One region of the Luteibacter sp. 329MFSha genome, then DNA from elsewhere that is predicted to be linked to it. Evidence: riboswitches for the same ligand, from Rfam matches in the RefSeq annotation. Region 1 holds a riboswitch; the other holds the start of a gene.
What was found. Region 1 has a riboswitch for cobalamin ahead of BMW54_RS17205 (ribonucleoside-diphosphate reductase subunit alpha). Riboswitches for the same ligand answer to the same signal wherever they lie in the genome.

Region 1 (4,763 bases):
CAAGAACGTGCCGCTCAAGCGGCCCGGACAGCCGGTGGAGTGCGCGCCCGTCTACGTGCTGCTGGCGAGCCAGGAAGCCAGCTTCATCACGGGCGAGACGTATGGCGTGACCGGCGGGCACATGTTGCCCTGAGGAACAGCGGCTAAGCCGCGGTGGGAGCACGCTCCCACCGCGATGAGAATGCCTCAACGACGCGCGATGCGGTCGATCGCCTGCATGAGGTCCGCGACGCCGTACGGTTTCACGATGATCGCCGTGCGCTCGTCGCGGACGACGCCATTGGCGAGGTGATCGCCCGTGGCGTAGAGCACCGGAAGCGTCGGTTGGGATTCCCGAAGTCGCGCGGCGAGTTCCACGCCGCTGATACCGGGAAGGCCGACGTCGGCCAGCAGGACATCGATCGTCTCCGATGCATGCAGCCGGGTGGCCTCGGTGCCGTCGCCGGCCTCGAAGACGATGTGCCCGCGGCTCTCGAGCATTTCGCTGATCGACATGCGGATCAATGCGTCGTCCTCGACCACGAGCACGCGCAGCGGCGCTACGCGGTCCGATTCCGACGGAGCCACCGCCGCGATGGGATCCGCCGGGCGCTGCCGCGTGGCGAGCACGTGACGGACACGGCGCGCCAGCTGATCGCGCGTATAGGGCTTGCTCAGCAGCTCGACGCCCTCGTCGAGACGGCCGCCGTGGACGATCGCGTTTTCGGTATAGCCGGAAGTGAAGAGCACGGCGATGCCCGGCTGCCGCTCGACCGCCTTGCGCGCCAGCTCGGGGCTGCGCAGCGTGCCAGGCATGACGACGTCGGTGAACAGGAGATCGATCGCGATACCGCTTTCGATGATCGAGAGCGCGCTCTGCGCGTCGCGCGCCTTGAGCACGCGATAGCCGAGGTCGCCGAGCATGCCGACGACGGTCTCGCGCACGGCGTCGTCGTCTTCCACGACCAGCACGGTTTCGTCACCACCACGCACGCCTTCCTCCTCGACCGCGACGACGCGGTCCTCGCTCTGCGTCGAACGCGGCAGGTAGATCTTCACGGTGGTGCCGTGGCCGGGTTCGCTGTAGATCTTCACGTGACCGCCGGACTGCTTGACGAAGCCGTACACCATGGACAGGCCCAGGCCCGTGCCCCGTCCTTCGGGCTTGGTCGTGAAGAACGGTTCGAAGACCTGCTCGATGATCTCCGGGGGAATGCCGGTGCCCGTATCGGTGACCGCGATCATCACGTACTGGCCCGGACGCAGATCGCCATGGGCGTCCGCGTACGTCGCGTCCAGCAGCGCGTTGCCGGCCTCGATCGTGAGCTTGCCCTGCCCTTCCATCGCGTCGCGGGCATTGATCGCCAGGTTGAGCAGCGCGTTCTCCACGTTGCCCGGGTCGATGAGCGTGTTCCACAGGCCGCCCGCGACCACGGTTTCCACCTCGATGGCCTCGCCGAGCGCGCGCCGGAGCAGGTCGTCCATGTCGCGGACGAAGCGGCCGATGTTCACCACCTTGGGCGCGAGCGGCTGGCGGCGGCCGAAGGCGAGCAGCTGGGCGGCGAGCTTCGTGCCGCGCGTGACGCCGGCCATGGCGTTGGCGACGCGACGCTCGGCGCGCGCGTTGCCGGCGATGTCCGCCCCGAGCAGCTGGAGGTTGCCGCTGATGACCTGCAGCAGATTGTTGAAGTCGTGCGCGACGCCGCCGGTCAATTTGCCGATGGCGTCCATCTTCTGGGCCTGGCGGAGCTGGCCGTGGGTGATCCCCAGTGCCATGTCGCCGTCGCCCTGGGTCCAGCCACCATCGACCGCGCCCGCGGGCTGGAAGGTCCCGAGCACCACCGGCCCGAGGGTCTGATCGTTCCAGGCTTCGAAAGCGACCCGCCACGGGCCACCGGTCCCCGTCGCGATCTGGAAGCCGCGCGCGGTGTCTTCATCGGGCGCTGCCAGCGCCGCCTCGACGCGTTCGCGCCCCTCGGCGTTCCACATCGACAGGAAGCCCCCTTCGGGCATCCGGCCGGCGGCCCACGCGTTCGCGTACAGGATGTCCCCGGCGGGAGAAAGCGCCACGAATCCATAAGGAAGCGAATCGAGCGACCGGGAGATGAGGCTGTGGTCCTGCAGCGCGAGCGACGGGGGCATCGGGCCTCTATGGGTCCGCAAAAAGAAGTTCACAGTTTATCGTCGGACCCCGGTCAACTTTGTGTAGACGACCTTCACATCGTGCGAAGGGCGGCAGGGCGCGGCGTATCAGGGACATAGCAGGTGACCCCACATCTTGTGTTGACCCACCGCAGGTCCGCCTATATCGTGTGTCGCGTTGGTGTCCGGCGAGGCGCGACTGCCCGTCGGACTTAAAAGGGAATCCGGTGCGAATCCGGAACTGCCCCGCAGCGGTAAGTGGAAACGACCCCGTCATCAGCACTGGCCCTCCGGGGGCTGGGAAGCGACGGGCTAGGTCGGCCCGAAGGCCCTCGTCCACGAGTCCGAAGACCTGCCGACAGTCGGTGCCCAGCGCGGCGCCGATTCGTGGTGACGGCTTCCGCGGGGAGGCACGTCGCGGACCGGAGCGCCTTCGTGCGCGCTCCGTCGCGACCCTTTCCGCCCGGCCCGAACCGCGTCGAGACCCGTTCGAGGGAACGGGAGTCCGGACACGGCCCTGGGGCACGCCAATGACGATCACGATGGATTCCTCCGCGCGCGAGCGCACCGAGACGGCCGACGCCGCCGTCACCACTTCGACCACGGCCGCCAGCACGGCACCGGCCGCCGGCTACCGCAACGACGCGCCGCCGGCCTTCACCCTGACGCCCCCGCACAACCCGGGCCAGATGCGCGTGACCAAGCGCAACGGCGGCCAGGAAGCCGTGGACGTGAACAAGATCGTGCGCGCGGTGACGCGCAGCGCCGACGGACTGTTCGCGGTCGATCCCATGCGCGTGGCGCTGAAGACGATCGGCGGCCTCTACGACGGCGCGACCACCCAGGAGCTCGACCAGCTCTCGATCCGCACCGCGGCGGCGCTCACCGCCGAGGAGCCGGAGTACGGCCAGCTCGCCGCGCGCCTGCTCGCCGCCTTCGTCGACAAGGAAGTGTCGGGCCAGGACATCCACTCGTTCTCGCAGTCGATCTCGACCGGCTTCGAGCTGGGCATCCTCAACGAGCGCCTCCGCGATTTCGTGCAGGTGAACGCGCGCAAGCTCAACGACGCCGTCGATACCTCCGCCTCGCGCCGCTTCGAATACTTCGGCCTGCGCACGGTCTACGACCGCTACCTTCTGCGCCATCCGACGAAGCGGTTCGTCATCGAGACGCCGCAGTACTTCTTCATGCGCATCGCGTGCGCGCTCGGCGGGAACGACGTGGCCGAGACGCTCGAGCTGTACCGCATGCTCTCGTCGCTGGAATACCTCGCCAGCTCGCCGACGCTGTTCAACGCCGGCACCGCGCACGAGCAGCTCTCGTCGTGCTTCCTGCTCGATTCGCCGCAGGACGCGCTGGAGTCGATCTACGCCAAGTACGGCGACGTCGCGCAGCTGTCGAAGTTCGCCGGTGGCATCGGCCTCGCCTACTCGCGCATCCGTTCGCGCGGTTCCCTGATCAAGGGCACCAACGGTCATTCGAACGGCCTCGTGCCGTGGCTGAAGACGCTGGACGCTTCCGTCGCCGCGGTGAACCAGGGCGGCAAGCGCAAGGGCGCCGCCTGCGTGTACCTCGAATCGTGGCACGCGGACATCGAGGAATTCCTCGAGCTGCGCGAGAACACCGGTGACGACGCGCGCCGCACGCACAACCTGAACCTCGCCAACTGGGTGCCCGATCTCTTCATGCGCCGCGTGGAGACCGACGGCGACTGGTCGCTGTTCGATCCCAAGATCGTGCCGCACTTCGTCGACACGTGGGGTCCGGCGTTCGACGCCGCCTACGAGAAGGCGGAGGCCGACGGCCTCGCCGTCAAGTCGATCAAGGCACGCGAACTCTACGCCCGCATGCTGCGCTCGCTCGCGCAGACGGGTAACGGCTGGATGACGTTCAAGGACCGCTCGAACGCCACCAGCAACCAGACGGCGCTGGCGAAGAACGTCATCCACCTGTCGAACCTGTGCACCGAGATCCTCGAGGTGACCAACGAGAACGAGACCGCGGTGTGCAACCTCGGCTCCGTGAATCTCGCCCGCCATGTGGTCGACGGCGCGTTCGACTTCGACAAGCTCGCCGCGACCGTGCGCACCGCCGTGCGCCAGCTCAACCGCGTGATCGACCTGAACTTCTATCCGATCGCCACGGCGAAGACGGCGAACCTGAAGTGGCGCCCGGTCGGCCTCGGCGTGATGGGCCTGCAGGATGTCTTCTTCAAACTGCGCCTGCCGTTCGATTCGGACGAGGCACGCGCGCTGTCGACGCGCATCCAGGAAGAGATCTACTTCCACGCGCTGTCGATGTCGAACGAGATCGCCGAACGCGACGGCGCCCACCCGGGCTTCGACGAGAGCCGCGCCGCCAACGGCGAGCTGCAGTTCGACTACTGGCCGGCCGCGACGCCGACCGGAAAGGACGACCGCTGGGCGAAGCTACGCGAGAACATCAAGGCGAAGGGCCTGCGCAACTCGCTGCTGATCGCCATCGCGCCGACCGCGACGATCGCCTCGATCGCCGGCTGCTACGAATGCATCGAGCCGCAGGTGTCCAACCTCTTCAAGCGCGAGACGCTGTCGGGCGACTTCCTCGTCGTCAACCGCTACCTCGTCGAGGAGCTCAAGACGCTCGGCCTGTGGACCGCGGAC
Region 2 (4,763 bases), on a different contig from region 1:
GTTGGAGCGCACCCGGGCGCGATGCTTTTCGTGGGAGGTGGTCGCGACGCCGGATCGCGGCCAGGTCCGCTCCAACGGAGGCGGGTTGGAGCGCACCTGGGCGCGATGCTTTTCGCGGAAGGTGGTCGCGACGCCGATCGCGGCCAGGTCCGCTCCAACGGAGGCGGGTTGGAGCGCACCCGGGCGCGATCGCAGGATGGGGGTGCGATCACAGCCACACGGCGTTCCAGTACGGATAGTCGTTCACGGACGAGACCAGGCCCGCGCGCAGTGGATTGCCTACGATGTATCTCGCCGCCTTGATCACCGAGTCCTCCGATCGAAGCGCTCTCTCATGGAAGCCGCGCTGCCAGATGGGTCCCCGTCCGACGGCACGCGCTGACGACGCCTTGAACCGGCTCATCAGCGTCGAAAGCGACTGATCCTGGAGTCGCACGAGCCCATGCCAGTGGTCAGGCATCAGGACCCACGCGAGGCACTCCGCGTCGCCCCACGTCGCCGCGTCATGACAGACGCGACTCGCCGCCCGTGCGGATGCGATGCAAGCGAATAGCGGATATCGCCGGTTGACGGCGGTCGTAACCAGGTAGACCTGGCCAGGTAGCGAGGCCCTGCCGAGGCGAAGTCGCGCGGTTCCGGATCGATGGGGCATATCGAACGATGTGCCAATGCGTGTACGGAGTTAAACGGAGGCTTGCCGTCGCTCGCTGAAGGCGCGGCCCGCGTCGTCCAGGTGGTCGTAGCGCCCAATCGCGGCCAGGTCCGCTCCAACGAAGGCGGGTTGGAGCGCACCTGGGCGCGATGCTTTTCGGCGGAGGTGATCGCGACGTCGATCGCGGCCAGGTCCGCTCCAACGGGGCGGTTGCTTTCCGTGGAGGTGGTCGCGACGCCGATCGCGGCCGGGTCCGCTCCAACGGGTTGCCGCGATGGCCGAGTCGGTGGGCGTGCCTGCGAAATGCCACAGCCGGAGCAGGGAATACGCCGTCGCCGCCGCGATCATGGTCCGATCGCCAGGGGGATCACACGCCATGCCACGCACGCCGGGACTCGACACGCTGCGCGCGATCGCCATCGTCTGGGTGATGCTGTTCCACAGCTACCTGGTCGGCGGACTAGGCGATGGTTTCGGGTTCCTGGAGCGTTCCGGATGGATGGGCGTCGACCTGTTCTTCGCGTTGAGCGGCTACCTGATCGGCTCGCAGGTGTTCGTGGCGCTGCGCGATCGGGGGACGATCGACCTCACCGCGTTCTACATGCGTCGGGCGACGCGTATTCTTCCGGCGTTCGTCGTCGTGCTCGCGCTTTACGCATGCTGGCCCGCCTGGCGCGAGACGCCGGGCATGCAGCCGTTGTGGCAGTTCCCGACCTTCACCTTCAACCTGCTCTTCGACAACGGCGACAACTACGCCTTCTCGCATGTCTGGTCGCTTTGCGTGGAGGAGCACTTCTACCTCCTGTTCCCTTTTCTCGCCATCCTCGGCAGCCGCGGATCGTCACCTGCGCGTTTCGTCGTCATGTGCACGGTGGTGATCGTGGGCGGCATGTGCCTGCGGGCATGGCTATGGCAGCACGAGATCGCGCCGCTGCGCGCGACCGGCGCGAACGTCGGCCTGGCGTACCTGCGCTACCTCTACTATCCGACCTGGTCGCGCCTCGACGGCCTGCTCGCGGGCGTGGTGCTGGCGGCGTGCCGCGTCTATCGGCCGGCGACCATGGCCTTTCTGCACGCACGGGAGGGCACCGTGCTGCTCGCCGCGGTTACACTCCTGGCGCTGGCGCTCGTCCTCTTCGATGGTGCGCGGACCGACTTCTGGCCCTGCGTCGTGGGCTATCCGCTGCTGGCGCTCGCTATGGCGCTGTTCGTCGCGGCAGCCAGTGGCGACACCTGGCTGGCGAGACTGCGGGTGCCTGGCACGGCGTGGCTCGCGGCGGCGTCGTATAGCCTCTACCTGAGCCACAAGGGCGTCTTCACGCTCGTGGACTCCGTTCTGGACGGCCATCTGGAAGGCCATCGCTTCGCGCGTTTCGTCCTCTATGCCGTCGCGACGCTCGCCGGCGGCGCGGCGCTGCACTACGCGGTGGAACGCCCTGTGCTGCGCTGGCGTGACCGCCGTCGTCACGCTTCCGCTACAATGCCGCCTCCCAAGGTGATCCATGGCGTCAGCGCCACGGATTGAAACGGGAATCCGGTGACGCGCGTGGCCTTAAGGCCTCGCGCCATTCCGGAGCTGCCCCCGCAACGGTAGGCGAGCAACGAGGTCGGCATCGAAGCCACTGTGTCCGCGAGACATGGGAAGGCGCCGTCCGGCAGGGTTCCATCCCTGCGCTCGCGAGCCCGGAGACCGGCCATGGGTTCACCGGACAGGCGGAGGGCCATGTCGTGGGTGGCTGGCCGTCGGCCGGCAGTCCCGCGTCTTCCTGCGTCCGTCCCTCGCCATTCATGCCGCACGGGTCGGTGCGGTTCGCAGGGAGTCACCCAGTGTCGTTTCGTTCTTCCACCCTCGCGGTCGCCATCGCGTCGGGTCTCGTCGTTCCCGTCGCGGCGTTCGCCGCCGACGCCTCTTCCGACCTCGACGGTGTCGTGGTCACGGCCAGCCGCACCGAGCAGACGCAGAACCAGGTGCTCGCCGCGTCCACCGTGATCGATCGCGCGGAGATCGAACGCCTGCAGCCGCGTTCGCTCGCCGACCTCCTCCGCGCCACGCCGGGCATCTCCATCGCGAACAACGGCGGCCCCGGGAAGTCGACGTCCGTGTTCCTCCGCGGCACGGAATCGGACCACGTGCTCGTGCTCGTCGACGGCGTGAAGATCGGCTCCGCGACCTCCGGCACCGCCGCGTTCCAGGACATTCCCGTCGACCAGATCGAGCGCATCGAGATCGTGCGCGGTCCCTATTCGAGCCTGTACGGCTCCGACGCGCTCGGTGGCGTCATCCAGATCTTCACCCGCCATCCGCAGGGCGCCTTCGCACCGAATGTCTCCGTCGGCGTCGGCAGCTACGACACGCTGCGTGGCGCGGTGGGCTTCGCCGGCCGCGGCACGCAGGGCTGGTATTCGGTGGAGGCGAGCCATGAAAAGACCGACGGCATCAACGCGTGCCGCGGCAAGCCCAGTCCGCGCGGCGCGGGTTGCTACACGTACGAACCGGATCGCGACGGCTACCGCAACAACGCGCTGTCGCTGAAGGGCGGCTGGCGCTTCGACGAACAGTGGGACGCCGACGCGACCGCGACGCGCACCGAGGGTCGCAACCACTACGACGGCACCAGCAGCAACTTCGCGGAGTCGGCGACGCAGGTGCTTGGCGGTCGCGTGAGGTACAAGCCCGCGAAGGACGTGCTCGTGACGGCCAATGTCGGTCGCAGCGAAGACCTGTCCACCGACTACCTGTATGGCGACTATGCCGACACGTTCAACACGCACCGCGACCTCGCCTCGTTGCAGGCCGACATCGGCCGTGTGGGTGGCGCGGCCGGCCTCACGACCCTCGGCTTCGACTGGCAGCGCGACCGCGTCGTGGGCAGCACGGATTACTTCGTGGACGCCCGGCGCAACCATGCCCTGTTCGCGCAGTGGCAGCAGGAGTTCGGCGACAACTCGCTGCAGGCGAGCCTGCGCCGGGACGAGAACAGCCAGTTCGGCGGAAAGACGACGGGCAGCCTGCAATACGGCTACGCGCTCACGAAGTCGCTGCGCGTTACCGGCAGCTACGGCACGGCGTTCAAGGCACCCACGTTCAACGACTTGTACTACCCGGACTACGGCAATCCGGACCTGCAGCCGGAAACGTCGCGGAACTGGGAGCTCGGGCTGCGCGGCACCCCGGGCTGGGGAAACTGGTCGTTCAGCGCGTTCCAGAACCGCATCGATCACCTCATCGTGTTCGACTCGAGCCTGACCGGCCCGCTGTTCCCGTTCGGCGGCGCCAACAACATCGACAAGTCGCGCATCCGTGGTGTCGAGCTGTCCGGCGACACCACCCTCGGCGACTGGCGTCTCGCCGGCAACGCCACGTGGCTGCAGCCGGAAGATCGCGGCGACGACGCCTCGCGCGGCAACCTCTTGCCGCGTCGCGCGCGCCGTACCGCGAACATCGACGTCGATCGCAGCTTCGGCGCCCTCAGCATCGGCGCCAGCGTGTTCGGCTCCGGCTATCGCTACGACGACACGGCCAACCTGCATCGCCTGGGCGGCTATGCGTTGACCGACCTGCGCATGGCCTATGCGATCGACGCCGCGTGGAAGGTCGAGCTGGCCGCGAAGAACGTGTTCGACCGGCACTACGAGACCGCGCGCTGGTTCAACCAGCCCGGCCGCAACTGGATGCTCACGCTGCGTTACCAGCCGCGTTCGTAAACCACCTACCGAGGTCATGCGATGAAACCGTTGTCACGCCCGCTGTTCGCCGCCGTCGCCGCGCTGTTCGCGCTTATCATGATCGGCACGCGCTTCCACCATTTCGGCGATGTCTTGCACCTGCCCGACGCGTCGATGGCGCTGTTCTTCCTCGGCGGCATCTACCTGCGCAAGCACCTGGCCTTCGTCGGCTTCGTCGTCCTGTCGGTGCTCGTCGATTGGTACTCGGTGAGTTACGCGGGCGTGAGCGACTTCTGCATTACCGTCGCGTACTCGTTCATGCCGCTGGCTTACGCCGTGCTCTGGTACGCCGGCCGCCTGCTCGCGCCGCGCTACGACGGCTCGCTGAAGTCGCACCTGGTCGTCTTCGGCGGGCTGCTCGTCAGCGCGACGCTGTCGTACGCCA

Region 2: it holds a riboswitch for cobalamin, as region 1 does, so the genes downstream of both, btuB (TonB-dependent vitamin B12 receptor) here and BMW54_RS17205 (ribonucleoside-diphosphate reductase subunit alpha) in region 1, are expected to answer to the same signal.

Annotation. Positions count from the first base shown of each region.
Region 1 is NZ_FOJE01000005.1:29,496-34,258, forward strand. It holds gene BMW54_RS17195 (SDR family oxidoreductase) at 1-133, shown strand, start outside; gene BMW54_RS17200 (response regulator) at 187-2,121, opposite strand; cobalamin riboswitch at 2,284-2,496, shown strand; gene BMW54_RS17205 (ribonucleoside-diphosphate reductase subunit alpha) at 2,664-4,763, shown strand, end outside.
Region 2 is NZ_FOJE01000002.1:10,767-15,529, forward strand. It holds gene BMW54_RS11340 (REP-associated tyrosine transposase) at 209-652, opposite strand; partial or broken gene BMW54_RS11345 (acyltransferase) at 1,029-2,117, shown strand; cobalamin riboswitch at 2,129-2,366, shown strand; gene btuB (TonB-dependent vitamin B12 receptor) at 2,480-4,357, shown strand; gene BMW54_RS11355 (hypothetical protein) at 4,379-4,763, shown strand, end outside.